Regions from separate parts of the Actinomadura sp. 6N118 genome, predicted to be linked through region 1. Evidence: riboswitches for the same ligand, from Rfam matches in the RefSeq annotation. Region 1 holds a riboswitch; the other holds the start of a gene.
What was found. A riboswitch is a leader RNA that binds a small molecule or an ion and turns the genes downstream of it on or off. The one in region 1 is predicted to bind glycine.
Positions count from the first base shown of each region.

Region 2: it holds a riboswitch for glycine, as region 1 does, so the genes downstream of both, gcvT (glycine cleavage system aminomethyltransferase GcvT) here and gcvP (aminomethyl-transferring glycine dehydrogenase) in region 1, are expected to answer to the same signal.

Region 1 is NZ_JBIRAZ010000013.1:223,420-232,481, reverse strand. It holds gene ACH34W_RS31650 (alpha/beta family hydrolase) at 1-365, opposite strand, end outside; gene ACH34W_RS31645 (PPOX class F420-dependent oxidoreductase) at 420-836, shown strand; gene ACH34W_RS31640 (tetratricopeptide repeat protein) at 852-1,991, opposite strand; gene gcvP (aminomethyl-transferring glycine dehydrogenase) at 2,132-5,011, opposite strand; glycine riboswitch at 5,080-5,189, opposite strand; glycine riboswitch at 5,190-5,284, opposite strand; gene ACH34W_RS31630 (YbhN family protein) at 5,574-8,048, shown strand; gene ACH34W_RS31625 (MerR family transcriptional regulator) at 8,045-8,644, opposite strand; gene ACH34W_RS31620 (bifunctional nuclease family protein) at 8,959-9,062, opposite strand, start outside.
Region 2 is NZ_JBIRAZ010000006.1:237,274-246,335, reverse strand. It holds gene ACH34W_RS17550 (aldehyde dehydrogenase family protein) at 1-1,283, shown strand, start outside; gene ACH34W_RS17545 (3-oxoacyl-ACP reductase) at 1,320-2,084, shown strand; glycine riboswitch at 2,131-2,227, shown strand; gene gcvT (glycine cleavage system aminomethyltransferase GcvT) at 2,389-3,477, shown strand; gene gcvH (glycine cleavage system protein GcvH) at 3,530-3,919, shown strand; gene glyA (serine hydroxymethyltransferase) at 3,922-5,181, shown strand; gene ACH34W_RS17525 (L-serine ammonia-lyase) at 5,257-6,630, shown strand; gene ACH34W_RS17520 (hypothetical protein) at 6,714-7,130, opposite strand; gene ACH34W_RS17515 (hypothetical protein) at 7,419-7,589, shown strand; gene ACH34W_RS17510 (hypothetical protein) at 7,627-7,863, shown strand; gene ACH34W_RS17505 (winged helix-turn-helix transcriptional regulator) at 7,869-8,366, opposite strand; gene ACH34W_RS17500 (thiolase family protein) at 8,432-9,062, opposite strand, start outside.

The sequences.
Region 1 (9,062 bases):
GCCAGCGCGATGACCCCGGCCGCGTCTGCGGCCCGGGCGGTCCTGCACGCCACCCGTGCCCCGTTGCTGCGCCCGCCTTGAACGAGCGGCACGGCGCCGTGGCGGTCCCGCAGCAGCTTCATGACCTCTAGCCAGGCCTCATCCTGCTTCACTGCAGGTCCGGGCGCGCGGCGGCCCGCCAGCCGGAACGGCTGCATCACGCGCGCGACGGCCCCGCCGAGGGCGAGCGCGACGTCCCGGACGGCCAGCAGATCGGGGGCGTCCACTCCCCCGTTCGACCCGTGGGTCAGCACCAGCAGGAACGAAGGGTCGCCGACCTCGTCCAGGGTGACCTCCGCCGGGCCGTGGGCCGTGACGATCCGCATGTGACCAACCGTAGCCACCGGGCACCGGTGCGGCAGACTTGCCCCATGGTAAAGATGACGGAAAGTGAATGGCGAGCCTTCGTATCCGAGGGGACCCGCACCGGGAAGATCGGGCTGACCCGCAAGGACGGCAGCCCGCACGTGACGCCCATCTGGTTCGTGCTGGACGGCCCCGACCTGGTGTTCAACACCGGCAAGGACAGCCTCAAGGGCCGCATCCTGCGGCGTGAGCCGCGAGTGGTGATCTGCGTGGACGACCAGGAGCCGCCGTTCTCGTTCGTCCTCATCAAGGGAGAGGCGACGCTGTCGGACGACCTTGACGAGATGCTCACCTGGGCGACGGCCATCGGCAGCCGCTACATGGGTGAGGACAGGGGCAAGGAGTTCGGCGAGCGCAACGCGGTGCCCGGCGAGTACCTCGTGCGTGTGCGGATCGACAAGGTCGTCGCCGAACGCGACGTCGCGAACTGATCCCTCCGAGGTCGGTCAGGCGTCGGGCCGGCCGGGCGGCGGCGACTGGGCGGGCGTGCCCGTCGCCATCCGCAGCCGCTCGGCGAAACTCTCGTGAAGCAGCGGACCCCAGAGGTAGTCGCTCGGCACTCTGATGGCCCGGCCCAGCAGGTCGTGGGTGTCGGCGTGCGCGGGCTCCGCGGCTGGGCCGTCGGCGTATCGGACGGCGAGCAGCGCGTACATGTGGTCGAGGGCGCCGAAGGCCTCGCCCGCCACCGCGGGGAGCGAGCCGTCCGACACCGCCGACTCGACCACCGGCTCCCACCACAGGTCCGCGGGGTCGGCGTCCTCGTCGTCACCGCCGAAGTCGCGGCGGAGGCGTGCCCGCACCTGGCCCGACACGCCCGGGTCGGAGAGGCCCCGGCGCCAGACCTCGCGTGCCTCGTCGCCGCGCCCGCGCAGCGGCAGCGTGCGCGCGAGCAACTCGGTGGCCAGCGGCCCGACCTCCGGATCGGCGACGGCGTCATCGTCACCGAGGGCCGCCCCGAACGCGCCGATGGCCTGGTCGAGGCAGGAGATGCCGAGGGCCACCGCCAGCCGGGCGTAGGCGTACGGGGCGGACTCCCGGTCGATGACCTTCAGTCCCGCGGTCAGGACGCGCTGGGCGCGCGCCGGCTCGCCGCGTTCGAGCAGCCGCTGGGCGAGGTCGTGAGCGGCCACCGGGCCGTACTCGCGATCCCCGGTCCCGATCGCCTCCTCCCAGTGCCCCCGCGCGGTCTCGAAGTCGCCCGCGTCGTCGGCCAGCCGTCCCAGTGCCAGGAAGGCCGGCGGCAGGTAGGCGGGATTGCCGAAGTCGACCACGACCTGCCAGGCGCGGCCGGCCTCCAGGTGCTCGCCGGCCCGTTCGTGGGTGAGCGCCAGGTGGTAGGCGGCCCGCGGCCCGTACTCGGGGTCCGCGGTCGAGATCGCGACGCGGTCGGCCTCCCGCGCCCCCGCCACGTCCCCGGAGTCGTCGAGGACGACCGCCAGCCCGAGCGCGGCCTGCGCCCGCACCGGCGTGTCGCCCAGGGCGAGCACCTCCTGGAACAGCAGGGCGGCCCGGTCGGCCTCGCCGTTCTCGGCGAGCCGCCGGGCCTCCTCGCACAGCCGAGCCGGATCGTCAGGCGTCTTGCTCATGCGGCAGCCTTCTGGGGGTCCGAATGGTCCCCAGAGCCTATCGAGACCGGCCCCTCCGTCCCGGGACGACACCCGGATCCGGCCAAGAACGATCACAGATTCCGAAGCCGCGTCACGGTCAGTCCTCGAGCGCCTCCGGCTCAGTCCTCGAACGCCTCCGGCGGGGGGCAGGAGCACACCAGGTTGCGGTCGCCGTACGCCTGGTCGATGCGGCGCACCGGCGACCAGTACTTGTCCTCCCGCAGCGCCGGCACCGGGTAGGCGGCCTCCTCGCGGGTGTAGGAGTGCTTCCAGTCCTCGGTGATGAGGCTCGCCGCGGTGTGCGGGGCGTTCTTCAGCGGGTTGTCGTCGCGGTCGAACGTGCCGTCCGCGACCCGTTCGATCTCCCGCCGGATCTCGATCATGGCGTCTGCGAACCGGTCGAGCTCGGCGAGGTCCTCGCTCTCGGTCGGCTCGATCATCAGCGTGCCGGCGACCGGGAACGACAGGGTCGGCGCGTGGAAGCCGTAGTCGATCAGCCGCTTGGCGACGTCCTCGGCGGTGACGCCGGTCTCCTTGGTGATCTTGCGGAGGTCGGCGATGCACTCGTGCGCGACCAGGCCGTTCCGCCCGGTGTAGAGGACCGGGTAGTGCGGGGCGAGCCGCGCGGCCAGGTAGTTGGCACCGATGATGGCGCTCTCGGTGGCTTCGCGCAGGCCGTCCGGGCCCATCATCGCGATGTACGTCCACGAGATGGGGAGGATGCCGGCCGAGCCCCACGGCGCGGCCGAGATCGGCCCGACACCGGTCTCCTGGGGTCCCGCCTCCGCCCGCAGCGGGTGGCTGGGCAGGAACGGCACCAGGTGCTCGCGCACGCCGACCGGGCCGACGCCGGGACCGCCGCCGCCGTGCGGGATGCAGAACGTCTTGTGCAGGTTGAGGTGGGAGACGTCGGAGCCGAACTCGCCCGGCCGGGCCAGGCCCACCAGCGCGTTGAGGTTGGCGCCGTCGACGTAGACCTGGCCGCCCGCGTCGTGCACGGCCTTGCACACGTCCGCGATGGTCTCCTCGAAGACGCCGTGCGTGGAGGGGTAGGTCACCATGATCGCGGCGAGCTGCCCGCGGTGCTTGCCGATCTTGGCGTGCAGGTCGTCCAGATCGATGTTGCCCTGGTCGTCGCACTTGACGACGACGACCTTCATGCCCGCCATGACGGCGCTGGCGGCGTTGGTGCCGTGCGCCGAGGACGGGATCAGGCAGATGGTCCGGTCCTGGTCGCCGCGGGAGGCGTGGTAGCCGCGGATGGCCAGGAGCCCGGCCAGCTCGCCCTGCGACCCGGCGTTCGGCTGGACCGACACCCGCGCGTAGCCGGTGAGCTCGGCGAGCCAGTCCTCCAGCTCACCGATCAGCTCCAGATATCCCTGGACCTGCTCGACGGGCGCGAACGGGTGGATGTCCGCGAACTCGGGCCAGGTGATCGGCTCCATCTCGGTGGTGGCGTTCAGCTTCATCGTGCAGGAGCCGAGCGGGATCATCGACCGGTCCAGCGCGATGTCGCGGTCCTGCAGCCTGCGCAGGTAGCGCAACATCGCGGTCTCGGAGCGGTGCGCGTGGAACACCGGGTGGGTGAGGTACGGGCTCTCCCGGCGCAGCCCCTCGGGGATCACCTGTGCGACCGTCTCCGACGGCGCCTCGCCCAGGCCGAACGCGGCGAGCACCGCGGCCACGTCGGAGGCGTCGGTGGTCTCGTCACACGCGATCGCGAGGTGGTCGTCGTCGACCAGGCGCAGGTTGCGGCCGTTCTCCAGGGCCTTGGCGAGGATCTCCCGGGCCCGGCCGGGCACCCGCGCGAGGACGGTGTCGAAGAAGGTGTCGTGGACGACCTCGGCACCCGCCCGGCGGAGCCCGGCGGCGATCTCGGCGGCGTGCCCGTGCGTCCGTTCGGCGATGGCTGCCAGGCCCTCGGGGCCGTGGTAGACCGCGTACATGCTCGCCATGACGGCGAGCAGCACCTGGGCGGTGCAGATGTTGCTGGTCGCCTTTTCGCGCCGGATGTGCTGCTCGCGGGTCTGCAGCGCCAGCCGGTAGGCGGGGGCGCCGTCCGCGTCGACGGACACGCCGACCAGGCGGCCCGGCAGCTGCCGCTGGATGCCCTCGCCGACGGCCATGTAACCGGCGTGCGGGCCGCCGAAGCCGTACGGGACGCCGAACCGCTGCGACGAGCCGACGACGATGTCGGCACCCGACTCGCCCGGCGGTCGCAGCAGAGTCAGCGCGAGCAGGTCGGCCGCGACGACGACCCGGGCGCCGCGCTCGTGGGCGGCGGCGGTGACCGGCTCCAGGTCGCGCACCGCGCCGGAGGCGCCCGGGTACTGCAGGAGCACCCCGAAGAAGTCGCCCTCGGGCAGGCCGCCGGACAGGTCGGCGGTGACCACCTCGATGCCGAGCGGGACGGCGCGGGTCCGGATCACCTCGATCGTCTGCGGCAGCGCGTCGGCGTCGACCAGGAAGGAACCCGGGTCCTTGCGCTTGGAGACCCGGTGCGCGAGGGCCATGGCCTCGGCCGCGGCGGTCCCCTCGTCCAGCAGCGAGGCGTTGGCGACCGGCAGCCCCGTCAGGTCGCTCACCACGGTCTGGAAGTTGAGCAGCGCCTCCAGCCGCCCTTGGGAGATCTCGGGCTGGTACGGGGTGTAGGCGGTGTACCAGCCGGGGTTCTCCAGGACGTTGCGCAGGATGACGCCCGGCGTGTGCGTGCCGTGGTAGCCAAGGCCGATCATGGAGCGGACGACGGTGTTCTTCACGGCCAGCTCGCGCAGCCGCGCGAGGGCCTGCGGCTCGCTCAGCGCCGCCGGCAGGTCCAGCGGCCGGCCGGTCCTGATGACGGCGGGCACCGCGTCGTCCATCAGCGCCTCGGCGCTCGAATAGCCGATGGCCGCCAGCATCCGGGACTGGTCGTCGGGGGACGGGCCGATGTGCCGGTCGGCGAACGTGGACCGTGGGTGTTGCGGCGACGCCACCGGGGCGAAGTACTGGGCGGTCATAGGGGAATCCTCCTGGGCTGCTGCGGTCGCTCAGGGCCACCATCGGCCCGCGCTGGCCCGATGGCCGGTCTCCCCCTCTGTCATCGGCACCTGAGAGCTTCACCCGCGGAACGGGGTTTCCCCTTCGGTGAGACGTCAACCCCTCCATCGAGGGGACGACGCCTGCTTTCCAGAGGTGCCTCGCCCAGCGGTCCTTTTGCCTGAGAGGTTCCGGGGAGGTTGCCCCTTCGGCGCTCCACGCTGGCGGCGTGGAGTCTCTCCCGCACAGGGTCGACGGCATGTCCTAAGGGAACTCTATCCAAAGAGGACGGAAACGATCGACGCGGCCCGCGGTCCGGCGGCGCGCGGCCCGCGGTCCGCAGTCCGGGCCCATGATCGGCCGCGCTGGACGGTGAGTACGATATCCACAGCTCACAGAGCCACGGGCGGCCGGGAGCCAGGGGGCGAGACCAATAGGCGAGTCGGGTGGGGCTGCGCGGGGCAGGACGGCATGCCCCGCTCGACGAGGCGGCGCCGGTTCTGGGACGCTGATCACAGTGAGAGTTCCGGACGGTGGTGCGGCATGACACAGGGCGTGACGCACGGCACAACAGAGGGCGTTCCCGAGGCCCGGAGTGAGGCGCCCGAGCCCAGGCAGGGCGCCGCCGTCGGCGTGCCCGTGGACGAGCCCGCCGGGCCCGACCGGATCCGCCGCCCGGTCGACGCCATCCGTTTCCTGGCCGCCGTCGCCGGGCTCGCCGCGATCCTGCTGCTGGTCTCGATCGCCAAGGGCACCACGACCGGTCTGCAGAGCGACATCGTCGGGGGCACCACGCATGCCCCGCGGTTCCTGCTGACCATGGCCACGCTGGTCTCCAGCTTCGGTGTGCTGGCCGTGCCGGTGGCGTTCGCGATCGAGCGCCTGTTCCACAAGGACGGGGTACGGGTCGCGATCGCCCTGCTGGCGGCGGTGATCGCTTTCGGCCTCACCATCGTCCTGGACGACTGGGTGGTCCCCGCGGCCCCCGGCGGCGTCCTGGACTCCCTCATCTGGGGCGGCACCGACACCGCGCCCGTGCACACCGACATCACCCCGGTCATCGCGTTCGTCACGGCCGTGGGCATGGCCGGCCGGACGCGCTGGCAGGCCGCCACCTGGGCGATGATCGGGCTGGCGGCGCTGACCGGGCTGACGGCCCTGTACGCCTCCGTGGCCGCGCTGGCGGCCACCTACTTCCTCGGCCGGGCCATCGGCCACGGCACGCTGTACGCCGTCGGCACGCCCAACCCCCGCCCGCCCGGCACCGCGGTCATGATCGCCCTGGCCAGGCTGGGCTTCACACCTCTCCACGCCCGCCGTGTCCCGACTCCGGCCGACGAGCCCCGCGCCTACGACGTGGCGGTCGAGCAGGCCGCCGGCCGCCCTCTCCCCCAGGGCGAATGGCAACTGCGGGTCACCGTCCTGGACCGCGACCAGCAGACCGCCGGGCTCTTCTACCGGGTGTGGCGCCTGGTCCGGCTCCGCGCCGCGACGCCCCGCCGCGCGCTGCGGTCGCTGCGCCGGTCACTGGAGCAGGAATCCCTGATGGCGTACGCGGTCAACGCCGCCAACGCCCGGACGCCCCGCCTGCTGGGGACCTCCGAGGTGGGCACCGAGGCCGCCCTGCTCGCGTACGAGCACGTCTCGGGCCGCACCCTCAACACGCTCGCCGACGACGAGATCACCGACGAGCTCCTGGCCGACATCTGGCGCCAGTTCCAGCGGCTCCAGGCGGGGCGCCTCGCCCACCGCCGGCTGGAGGGCGAGGCCATCCAGATCACCGAAGGCCGGGCGCATCTGATCCACCTGCGCGTCGGCGAGGTCGCCGCCGGTGACCTGGCGCTGCGCCTCGACCTGGCCCAGCTCCTCACCACGCTCGCCCTGCGCGTCGGGCCGGAACGCGCGGTCGCGACCGCCTCACCCATCCTCGGCGACGGCACCCTGGCCGGGGTCGTGCCGATGCTCCAGCGGGTCGCCCTCACCCGCGCGACCCGGGCCGCGCTGCGGCACGACAAGGATCTCCTGACCCGCATCCGCGAGCAGATCCTGCGCCTGAAGCCCGAGGGCGAGGCCCCGCCGATCCGGCTGGAGCGTTTCCGCCCCCGCACGATCGTCAGCATCGTGGCCCTCTCCTTCGCGGCCTACATCATCATCCCCCAGCTCAGCAGCGTCGATCTCGGCAATCTGCTGTCGGCGGCCGAGTGGTGGTGGGCAGCGGCCGGCCTGGCCGCGGCGGCCGCCACCTACGTGGCCGCCGCCTGGATGCTCATCGGCTTCGTGCCCGAGCCGCTCCCGCTCTGGCGCACGGTCCTGGTGCAGCTGGCCGCGTCGTTCGTGAAGCTGGTGGCCCCGGCCGCCGTCGCGGGCGTGGCGCTCAACACCCGCTACCTCCAGCGCTCCGGGGTCCGTCCCGGGCCGGCGGTGGCCAGCGTGGGCGCCTCCCAGCTGATGGGCATGGCCACCCACATCCTGCTGCTGGTCCTCTTCGGCTTCCTCACCGGCTCGACGACGAACGCCACCAAGGACCTGGCGCCGTCCCGGATGATCGTCATCGTCCTGCTGGCGCTCGCCGTCGTCGCCGGGATCGCGCTCACCATCCCCAAGGTGCGGCGCTTCCTCACGGCACGGCTGAAGAACATGTTCTCCGGCGTCGTGCCCCGGCTGGTGGACGTGCTCCAGTCGCCCAAGAAGATGATCACGGGGATGGGCGGCATCGTCCTGCTCAGCGCCGGCTTCGTGATCTGCCTGGACAGCTGCATCCGCGCCTTCGGCGGTGAGCTGCCGCTCACCACGGTGATCGTGGTCTTCCTGACCGCCAACGCGGTCGGCTCGGCCGCGCCCACTCCCGGCGGCCTCGGCGCCGTCGAAGGGGCACTGACCCTGGCGCTGACCCTGGCCGGCCTCAGCGCCGAGACCGCGGCGTCGGCCGTGCTGCTCTACCGCTTGCAGACGCTGTGGTTCCCGGTGCTCCCGGGCTGGGCCGCGTTCGCCTACCTGCAGCGCAAGGAAGCGATCTAACCCGTCTTGCGCACGCGCCGACGATGCGCCAGCTCGTCGTGCGGTTGATCGTCGTCATCGTCGGTCACGGCTCGTTCCCCCGGCAGCTCCGCGAGGCTGCCTTCGACCTCCTGCCAGACCCGCCCGAGGGCGATGCCGAAGACGCCCTGGCCGCCCTGGAGCAGATCCACGACCTCGTCGGCCGACGTGCACTCGTACACGCTGACGCCGTCGCTCATGAGCGTGATCTGGGCCAGATCGTTGACCCCCCGGTCCCGCAGGTGCGTCACCGCGGTCCGGATCTGCTGCAACGACACACCCGTGTCCAGGAGCCGTTTGACGACCTTGAGGACGAGGATGTCGCGGAAACTGTAGAGCCGCTGGCTGCCCGAACCGTGCGCGGCCCGCACACTCGGCTCGACGAGCCCCGTGCGTGCCCAGTAGTCCAGCTGCCGGTAGGTGATCCCGGCCGCGGAGCACGCGGTCGGCCCGCGGTAGCCGACATCCTCGGGCGGCGACGACACCTCGGTGTCGAAGAGCAGTCCCTGCTCTCCGGCACGCCGAGACGCCATGTGCCTATCGGGGGTCGCCTTGCCCTCGCCGCTGCTCACCGCCACGCGGACCTCCGGCTTCTATCAGCCCGCCGCGCTCCGTCAAGGGGGTTTGACGAATTACACCACGGGTGTTCCACCAGCACGGTAGGTGCCGGTCAGGGTGTGGTCAACGTTCGTCGTCGGCGCGTCGCATGCCCGGATGAACCGGCTTCACGTGGGCAAATTGCGCACCCCGCACCCCATGTACTCCTACCCAGGTGATTACCCAGCGGAAACAGGACCCTCACCAGCAATGCAAGATCACTCGGAACCGGGCATGACCTTGCATGCCCAAAAAGCTTTACCTAACCCGGAGGACCGCTGTTCGGCCTCGGACGCTAGCCCGCTCTCCCGAAGTCCTCAGGGGTGATGGTGTCGAGGAATTCGCGGAACTTCTCGACCTCGTCCTCCTGCTCGTCGGGGATGGCGACCCCGGCCTCTT
Region 2 (9,062 bases), on a different contig from region 1:
ACGCCACTGTGGAATGCGCCAAACGGGCATTTCAGATGTGGCGGTCCGTGGCACCGGACGACCGGGCCCGGCTCCTTCGTGCCTTCGCCGCCACCGTGGACGCCCATGTCGACGAGCTCGCCGCGCTGGAGGTCGCCAACGCGGGACACCCGATCGGCCAGGCCCGCTGGGAGGCCGGCAACGTCCGCGACGTCCTCACGTACTACGCGGCGGCGCCGGAACGGCAGTTCGGGCGGCAGATCCCCGTGCCGGGCGGCCTGGACGTGACGTTCGCCGAGCCGCTCGGCGTCGTCGGCGTGATCGTGCCGTGGAACTTCCCCATGCCGATCCTGGCGTGGGGCATGGCGCCCGCCCTCGCGGCGGGCAACGCCGTCATCGTCAAGCCCGCCGAGCTGACCCCGCTGACCGCCCGGCGGATCGGCGAGCTGGCTCTGGAGGCGGGCATCCCCGAGGGCGTCCTCCAGATCCTGCCCGGCGCCGGTCCGGTCGCCGGGGCCCGGCTGGTCGAGCATCCGGACGTCCAGAAGATCGTCTTCACCGGCTCCACCCGCGTCGGCACGCAGATCATGGCGGCCGCCGGCCGCCAGGTGAAGCGGGTGACGCTGGAGCTCGGCGGCAAGAACGCCAACATCGTCTTCGCCGACGCCGACCTCGAGAAGGCCGCGGCCACGGCGCCGTACGCCGTCTTCGACAACGCGGGGCAGGACTGCTGCGCGCGTTCTCGCATCCTGGTCGAACGCACCGCCTACGACCGCTTCATGGAGCTCCTCGAACCCGCCGTCCAGAACGTCGTCGTCGGTGATCCGGGGGATCCGAAGACCGAGGTCGGCCCGCTCATCAGCGCAGCCCACCGCACCAAGGTCACCTCGTACGTCCCCGAGGACGCCGTGGCCTTCCGGGGGACGGCGCCCGGCGGCCCCGGCTTCTGGTTCCCGCCCACCGTCCTGGCCACGCCCGCCTACGACACCCTCCCCGCCTGGCACGAGGAGGTCTTCGGGCCGGTCGTGACCGTCGTCCCGTTCGACGACGAGGCCGACGCCGTCCGGATCGCCAACGACACCCCGTACGGCCTGGCGGGCTCGATCTGGACGCGCGACCTGGGCCGCGGCATCCGCATGGCCCGCGGCGTCGAGGCCGGGAACCTGTCGGTCAACTCCCACTCGGCCGTCCGCTACTGGACCCCGTTCGGCGGGTTCAAGCAGTCCGGCCTCGGCCGCGAGCTCGGCCCGGACGCCCTGGACTCCTTCACCGAGACCAAGAACGTCTTCATCGCCACAGACTGAACCGCCACCCTGAATCCCTATAGACCGAGGAGAGAGATGCAGCGCTTGCAGGACCGCGTGGCCGTCGTGACCGGCGGGGCCAGCGGGATCGGCCTGGCGACCGCCCGGCGCTTCGCCGAGGAGGGCGCCAAGGTCGTGATCGCCGACCTCGACGAGGCCGCGGGGAAGGCCGCCGCGACCGAGATCGACGGCCTCTTCGTCAAGGTGGACGTCACGTCCGAGGCGGAGGTGGAGGCGCTCTACAAGGCGGCCCACGACGCCTACGGGCGCATCGACGTCGCGTTCAACAACGCCGGCATCTCCCCGCCGGACGACGACTCGATCCTGGAGACCGGCCTGGACGCCTGGAAGCGCGTCCAGGACGTCAACCTCACGAGTGTCTACCTGTGCTGCAAGCACGTGATCCCGTACATGCGCGAGCAGGGCAAGGGCTCGATCATCAACACCGCCTCGTTCGTGGCGGTCATGGGTGCGGCCACCTCGCAGATCTCCTACACCGCCTCCAAGGGCGGCGTGCTGGCCATGTCGCGCGAGCTGGGCGTCCAGTTCGCCCGTGAGGGCATCCGCGTGAACGCCCTCTGCCCGGGCCCTGTCAACACTCCCCTTCTCCAGGAGCTCTTCGCGAAGGACCCCGAACGCGCCGAGCGCCGCCTGGTCCACATCCCTGCCGGACGCTTCGCCGAAGCCACCGAGATCGCCGCCTCCGTGGCCTTCCTGGCCTCCGACGACGCCTCGTTCATCACCGCCTCGGAGTTCCTGGTGGACGGCGGCATCTCTGGCGCCTACGTCACCCCGGTCTGACCAGTGGTCCGGGACATAAAGCGCTGCTAGCCTGGGGCGCAGCCGATGATCCCGTGCGGGAGAGTGCCCTGGCAGCCGGCCAGGGACGCCGAAGGAGCAAATCCTCCCCGGAACCTCTCAGGCCCACGGACCGCACGGACGAGGCGACCTCTGGAAAGCGGGGACCCCTGGTCCCCCGCCGAAGGTGAAAGCCCCTCGGGGTGAAGCTCTCAGGCGCCGATGACAGAGGGGGAGGCACCGCCGAGCCCGGTGCGCGAGTGGGACCATGGAGATCACGCGCGCCCGCGAACAAGGAGCCGACCCAATGTCCGCCAACCCCAAGAAGACGCCGCTCTTCGACGTCCATTCCGGCCTCGGGGCGAACCTCGTCGACTTCGCCGGCTACCTCATGCCGCTGCGGTACGCGAGCGAGACGGCCGAGCACGCCGCGGTGCGCACCGGCGCGGGGCTCTTCGATCTCTCCCACATGGGCGAGATCTTCCTCAGCGGGCCCCAGGCCGGGGCCGCCCTGGACCACGCGCTCGTCGGCAACTTGTCGCCGATGGCGGTGGGCAAGGCGCGCTACACGATGATCTGCGCGCCGGACGGCGGCGTGCTCGACGACCTGATCGTCTACCGGCTGGCGGACGAGACGTGGATGGTCGTTGCCAACGCGGCCAACGTCGCGGTGGTCCGGGACGCGCTGGTCGAGCGGGCGGAGGGGTTCGAGGCGCGGGTCGACGACCGTTCCGACGCGTACGCCCTCATCGCCCTGCAGGGACCCAAGGCGCAGGAGATCCTCGCCGGGTTCACCGACGCGCCGCTGCCTGAGCTCAAGTACTACGCGATCTTCGCGGCCAAGGTGGCGGGGGTCGACGCGCTGCTCGCGCGGACGGGCTACACCGGCGAGGACGGCTTCGAGCTGTTCGTCGACTCCGGGGACGCCGTCGCTCTCTGGCGGGCGCTGGCCGAGGTCGAAGGGGTCGTTCCGTGCGGGCTCTCCTCGCGTGACACGTTGCGGCTTGAGGCGGGCATGCCCCTGTACGGCAACGAGCTGACCGCCGAGACCTCGCCGTACGAGGCGGGCCTCGGCCGAGTCGTCAAGCTGGACAAGCCGGGCGACTTCGTCGGCAAGGCCGCCCTGGCCGCGCAGGCCCAGACACCTCCGGGTCGTACGCTGGTAGGGCTGGTCGCGCGCGGCCGGCGAGCACCCAGGAAGGGCTACCAGGTCGTCACGTCCGACGGCACGCCGTGCGGAGTCGTGACGAGCGGGGCGCCGTCACCCACACTGGGCAAGCCGATCGCCATGGCGTACGTCGACAGCGGCGTCACGGAGACCGAACTCGCGGTGGACGTCCGCGGCCGGCAGGAACCTGTCGACGTGGTCACCCTGCCGTTCTACAAGCGTTCCTGAGACCTGTAGACCCGAGTCCTCACTGAGACCTGAATCTGGGAGAAGAAACATCGTGAGCGTTCCGGAGCAGCTCCGTTACAGCGAAGAGCACGAGTGGGTGTCCGGCCTTGAGAGCGAGGCCGGCATCGTCACGGTCGGCATCACCCAGCACGCCGCGGACGCGCTCGGCGAGATCGTCTACCTGGAGCTGAGCTCCGGCGAGGGCGACACCGTCGAGGCGGGCGAGGCCTGCGGCGAGGTCGAGTCGACCAAGTCGGTCAGCGATCTATACTCCCCCGTCAGCGGCGAGATCACCGCGATCAACTCCGCCGTGATCGACGAGCCCAAGGTCATCAACGACGACCCGTACGGCGAGGGCTGGATCTTCAAGGTCCGCGTCAGCGACGAGCCGGGCGACCTGCTCGACGCCGAGGCCTACACCAAGCTGATCGAGGAGAGCTGAGCATGACCATCCTGAACGACCCGCTGGCAGCGGTCGACCCCGAGGTCGCCGAGGCGGTCGCCCAGGAGCTGCACCGGCAGCAGTCGACCCTCGAGATGATCGCCTCGGAGAACTTCGCCCCGGTCTCCGTCCTCGAAGCCCAGGGCTCCGTTCTCACCAACAAGTACGCCGAGGGATACCCCGGCAAGCGCTACTACGGCGGTTGCGAATACGTCGACGTCACCGAGCAGCTGGCCATCGACCGGGCCAAGGAGCTGTTCGGCGCCGAGCACGCCAACGTCCAGCCGCACAGCGGGGCGCAGGCCAACACCGCGGTCTACTTCGCGATGCTGCAGCAGGGCGACACGATCCTCGGCCTCGACCTGGCGCACGGCGGGCACCTGACGCACGGCATGCGGCTCAACTACTCGGGCAAGACCCTGAACGTGGTGCCCTATCACGTGCGTTCCGGGGACGGCCTGGTCGACATGGACGAGGTCGCGTCCCTGGCCGCCGAGCACCGCCCCAAGATGATCGTCGCAGGCTGGTCCGCGTACCCCCGCCAGCTCGACTTTCCGGCCTTCCGCGAGATCGCCGACTCCGTGGGCGCCCTCCTGATGGTCGACATGGCGCACTTCGCCGGCCTCGTCGCCGCCGGGCTGCACCCGTCGCCCGTCCCGCATGCCGACATCGTGACGACCACCACCCACAAGACCCTCGGCGGTCCCCGGGGCGGCCTGATCCTCGCCCGCGAGGAGTACGGCAAGAAGGTCAACTCCGCGGTCTTCCCCGGCATGCAGGGCGGGCCGCTGGAGCACGTGATCGCAGCCAAGGCCGTGGCCCTCAAGCTCGCCGGCTCACCCGAGTTCAAGGCCCGTCAACAGCGCACCATCGACGGCGCCAAGATCCTGGCCGACCGCCTGCTCGCCGAAGACTCGGCCAAGGCAGGCGTGCAGGTCCTCACCGGCGGCACCGACGTCCATCTCGTCCTGGTCGACCTGGTGGAATCCGAGCTGACCGGCCGCGACGCCGAAGACCGCCTGCACTCCATCGGCATCACCGTCAACCGCAACGCGGTGCCGAACGACCCGCGCCCGCCGATGGTGACCTCGGGTCTTCGCATCGGCACACCCGCGCTGGCCACCCGGGGCTTCGGTTCCGACGACTTCCGCGAAGTGGCGGACGTCATCGCCCTGGCCCTCCAGCCGTCGTTCGACTCCGAGGTGCTGTCGGCCCGCGTCAAGGCGCTGGCAGGCAAGCACCCCCTGTACCCCAACCTGTAGCTGTATCCCAACCTGTAGTGCGCAGACTCCCCGCCGGGCCACCCGGCGGGGAGCCGCTACAACGAGGTGGCACCCATGGCGATCAGCGTTTTCGACCTCTTCAAAATCGGGATCGGCCCGTCCTCCTCGCACACCGGCGGCCCGATGGCCGCCGCCCACCGCTTCGCCCGCGGCCTCGACCGCGACGGCATCCTGGAGAAGACGGCGACCGTCCACGTCACCCTCTACGGCTCGCTGGGCCTCACCGGCAAGGGCCACGGCAGCGACAAGGCCGTCATCCTCGGCCTGGAGGGCGACAAACCCGAACTGGTAGACGTCGACTCAGTGGACGCCCGCCTGAAGGCGATCCGCGAAAGCGGCACCCTGACCCTCTTCAAGCACCATGAGATCCCCTTCGTGGTCAACGAGCACCTGATCTTCGAACGTAAGAAATCGCTCCCCGGCCATCCCAACGGCATGCGCTTCACCGCGTACTCCCAGGACGGCCACGAGCTCCGCAGCAAGGTCTTCTACTCGGTCGGCGGCGGCTTCATCGTGGACGAGAACGCCACCGGCGCCGACCGCATCAAGTCTGACGACACGGCCCTCCCCCACCCGTTCGACACCGCCGTCGAGCTCCTGGACCGCTGCCACGAAACAGGCCTCTCCATCTCCGCCCTCATGATGGAGAACGAGAAGGCCTTCGGCCGCACCGAGCAGGAAATCAAACAGAACCTCATCGTTCTCTGGCGCGTCATGCAGCAGTGCGTCACCCGAGGCTGCACCCAAGAGGGTCTCCTGCCCGGCGGACTCAAGGTCCGCCGCCGCGCGCCCCAACTGCACCGCCAGCTCACCTGCGAGGAACCCTCCGACCCCCTCCATGTCATGGACTGGGTGACCCTCTTCGCCCTGGCCGTGAACGAGGAGAACGCCGCCGGAGGCCGGATCGTCACAGCCCCGACCAACGGCGCCGCCGGGATCATCCCCGCAGTCCTGCACTACTACGCGAAGTTCGTCCCCGGCGCGTCCGACGAAGGAGTGGTCCGCTTCCTCCTCACCGCCGGCGCCATCGGCGTCCTCTTCAAGCAGAACGCCTCGATCTCAGGCGCCGAAGTCGGCTGCCAGGGCGAAGTGGGCTCCGCCTGCTCCATGGCCGCCGCCGGCCTCACCGAGGTCATGGGCGGCACCCCTGCCCAGGTGGAGAACGCCGCCGAGATCGGCATCGAGCACAACCTGGGCCTGACGTGCGACCCCATCGGCGGCCTGGTACAGATCCCCTGCATCGAACGCAACGCGGTAGGCGCCAACAAGGCCATCAGCGCCACCCGCATAGCCCTCCGCGGCGACGGCAGCCATTTCGTCTCCCTGGACAAGGCCATCAAGACCATGCGCGACACCGGCCGCGACATGCTCGACAAATACAAAGAGACCTCAAGAGGCGGCCTTGCAGTAAACGTCATCGAGTGCTGACCGCGGGATAGACGCCACATGGCCGCCTTCAACTGCTTGAAGGCGGCCATGAGCGCGTTCGGACAGGCGAGCCCGTCAGTGCGCTAGCACTTCTTGATGAACTTGATGTGCGTGACGGAGTATCCGGGGTGCCGGACCTTCTTGCGCCCCTTCGTCTTGGCGTTCACCGCAATACACGCAACCGTGCCGAATTTGGGAGGCTTCTGGCCGGTGACGCCCATGACCTTGAATGCGCGCCTCTGCTTGCAGTGGTTGTTGAAGTAGAACGTGGTGCTCAACCAGCCCGGCTGGTAGGAGACGTTGATCTTCTTGCCCTTGGGCGACTTGCACTTGGAGCTGGACCTCTGCTGGATCCTGACCGTGGAATCTGCACTGGCCTTGGCAGAGCTCTTGGCGGAGCTATTGGCGGAGCTCTTGGCTGTCGTATGGGGAGCGGCCGGCGTCGCACTGGCCTGAACGGCCGGAACGATGGTGGCCGCACCAACCGCGATTGACGTCATGGTCACAAGGCTGAGACGGCGGTAATTCATGAATGCATCCTCTCGCCGTGTTGATGATCTTGCCGGTTGTGGCGAGTCTAGGAGCGGCATTCTTGAGAATACAAGACCCAAGATCATTTTTTTATCCCGGCATCGGCCAATTGGTAGCGATACCATTTTGGTATGTTTAACCACGGCATTTGCATTGCGAGGGGATCAGGACGGCCGGGTCGGAGCGTGGTGGTCATCTCGTCCAGGGATTACATTGGGCGCCATGCGGTCCCCGCTTCCAGCAGTACTGCTCATCGCTTGCGCTGGCGTTCTGGGCTGTTCTGGCGGGGACGAGACCGCAACCACACCCCAGTCCGCGCCCGCCGCCTCGGCGCCCGCCACCGCTGCTCCCACTACCCCGGCTCCCGCCACCTCCGCACCGGGCAGCTCCGCACCGGGCAGCTCTGCACCAGGCACCTCTGCGCCTAACAGCACGGTCCTTACTGAGCGGGATAGCGGGCGGGAGGTGACCGTTCGCTCGCCTGGGCTGAGCATCCGGCTGAGCCATGGGTGGGTCTGGCAGGAGCCGAGGGTCCTCGGTGGATCCGTACGGCTGAACCAGGTCAACTACATCGTCGATCCGGGCTACACGGAGTGGGCTGTGGCCCCCGTGCGGGCGGGCAAGGCTACGGTCCACATCCAAGGACTGCCGCAGTCAAAGGGCTCTCCGCAGGACGTGACGTTCACCTTTCATGTGAGTTGAGCCAGCTATGTGAGTTGAGCTAGCGCGCCGCGCCCGGTCGGGGTGCCGCCGTCACGAGCGGGCCTTCCGCAGTGGCTGCAGACGACGACCGGATCGAGCACTTCGCCGCACGTGTGGATCCAGCGGACGGGTGGATCCGCGGCGTTGACGTGACGGTCCCCCCACTTCATGAGCACGGACAGGACATCGCTCAGCTCACGCCCCGCCGGGGTGAGGTGGTACTCGTACCGGGCAGGATGCTCGTTGTAGAGCTCGCGGCGGATGATGTCCGCGCCCTCCAGCTTGCGCAGCCGCGCCGTGAGGATGTCGCGGGACGCCCCGGTGTTGCGCGCGATCCCGTCGAAGCGGCGGACGCCGTAGAGCAACTCGCGGATCACCAGGAGCGTCCACCGTTCACCCACGATCTGCAGGGCATCGGCGACGGAACACTCACGCGGTTGCGCGTCCTTCTTCGATGCGTCCTTCTTCGATGCGTGGGCGGGCTTCGACGGGTGGGTGGGCATGGCAGCCAGCCTAGGCGAGGTCGGTTGGGTTCTCCGACCGACCTCGCGCGCAGTGGAGGGTCGGGTCAGAGGAGTTCGAGGACGGTGGCGTTGGCCAGGCCCCCGGCCTCGCACATGGTCTGGAGGCCGAAGCGTGCGGCGCGGTCCTCCATGGTGTGCAGGAGCGTCGTCATGATGCGGGCTCCGCTGGCGCCGAGGGGGTGGCCGATGGCGATCGCGCCGCCCCGGACGTTCACCTTGTCGAGGTCGGCGCCGGTCTCGTGCTGCCAGGCCAGGACGACCGGGGAGAACGCCTCGTTCACCTCGAAGAGGTCGATGTCGGAAAGGGCCAGCCCTGCCCGGGCCAAAGCCTTCTCGGTCGCCGGGACGATCGCGGTGAGCATGAGCAGCGGGTCGTCCCCGGCGACGGCGAACGTGTGGAAGCGGGCGCGCGGCCGCAGGCCCAGGCGGATGGCGGCGTCGAAGCTCATGATGAGCAGGGCGGCGGCGCCGTCGTTGATCGGGGACGCGTTGCCCGCGGTGACCTGCCACCCGATCTCCGGGAAACGCTCCGCGTAGGACGGGTGGTAGTAGGCGGGCTTGAGCCCGGCGAGGACCTCCATCGAGGTGCCCGGCCGCACGGTCTCGTCGCGCTGGCCCGTCCAGGCGACCTCGCGGTCGAACTCGCCGCGCTCCCAGGCGGCGGTGGCACGCCGG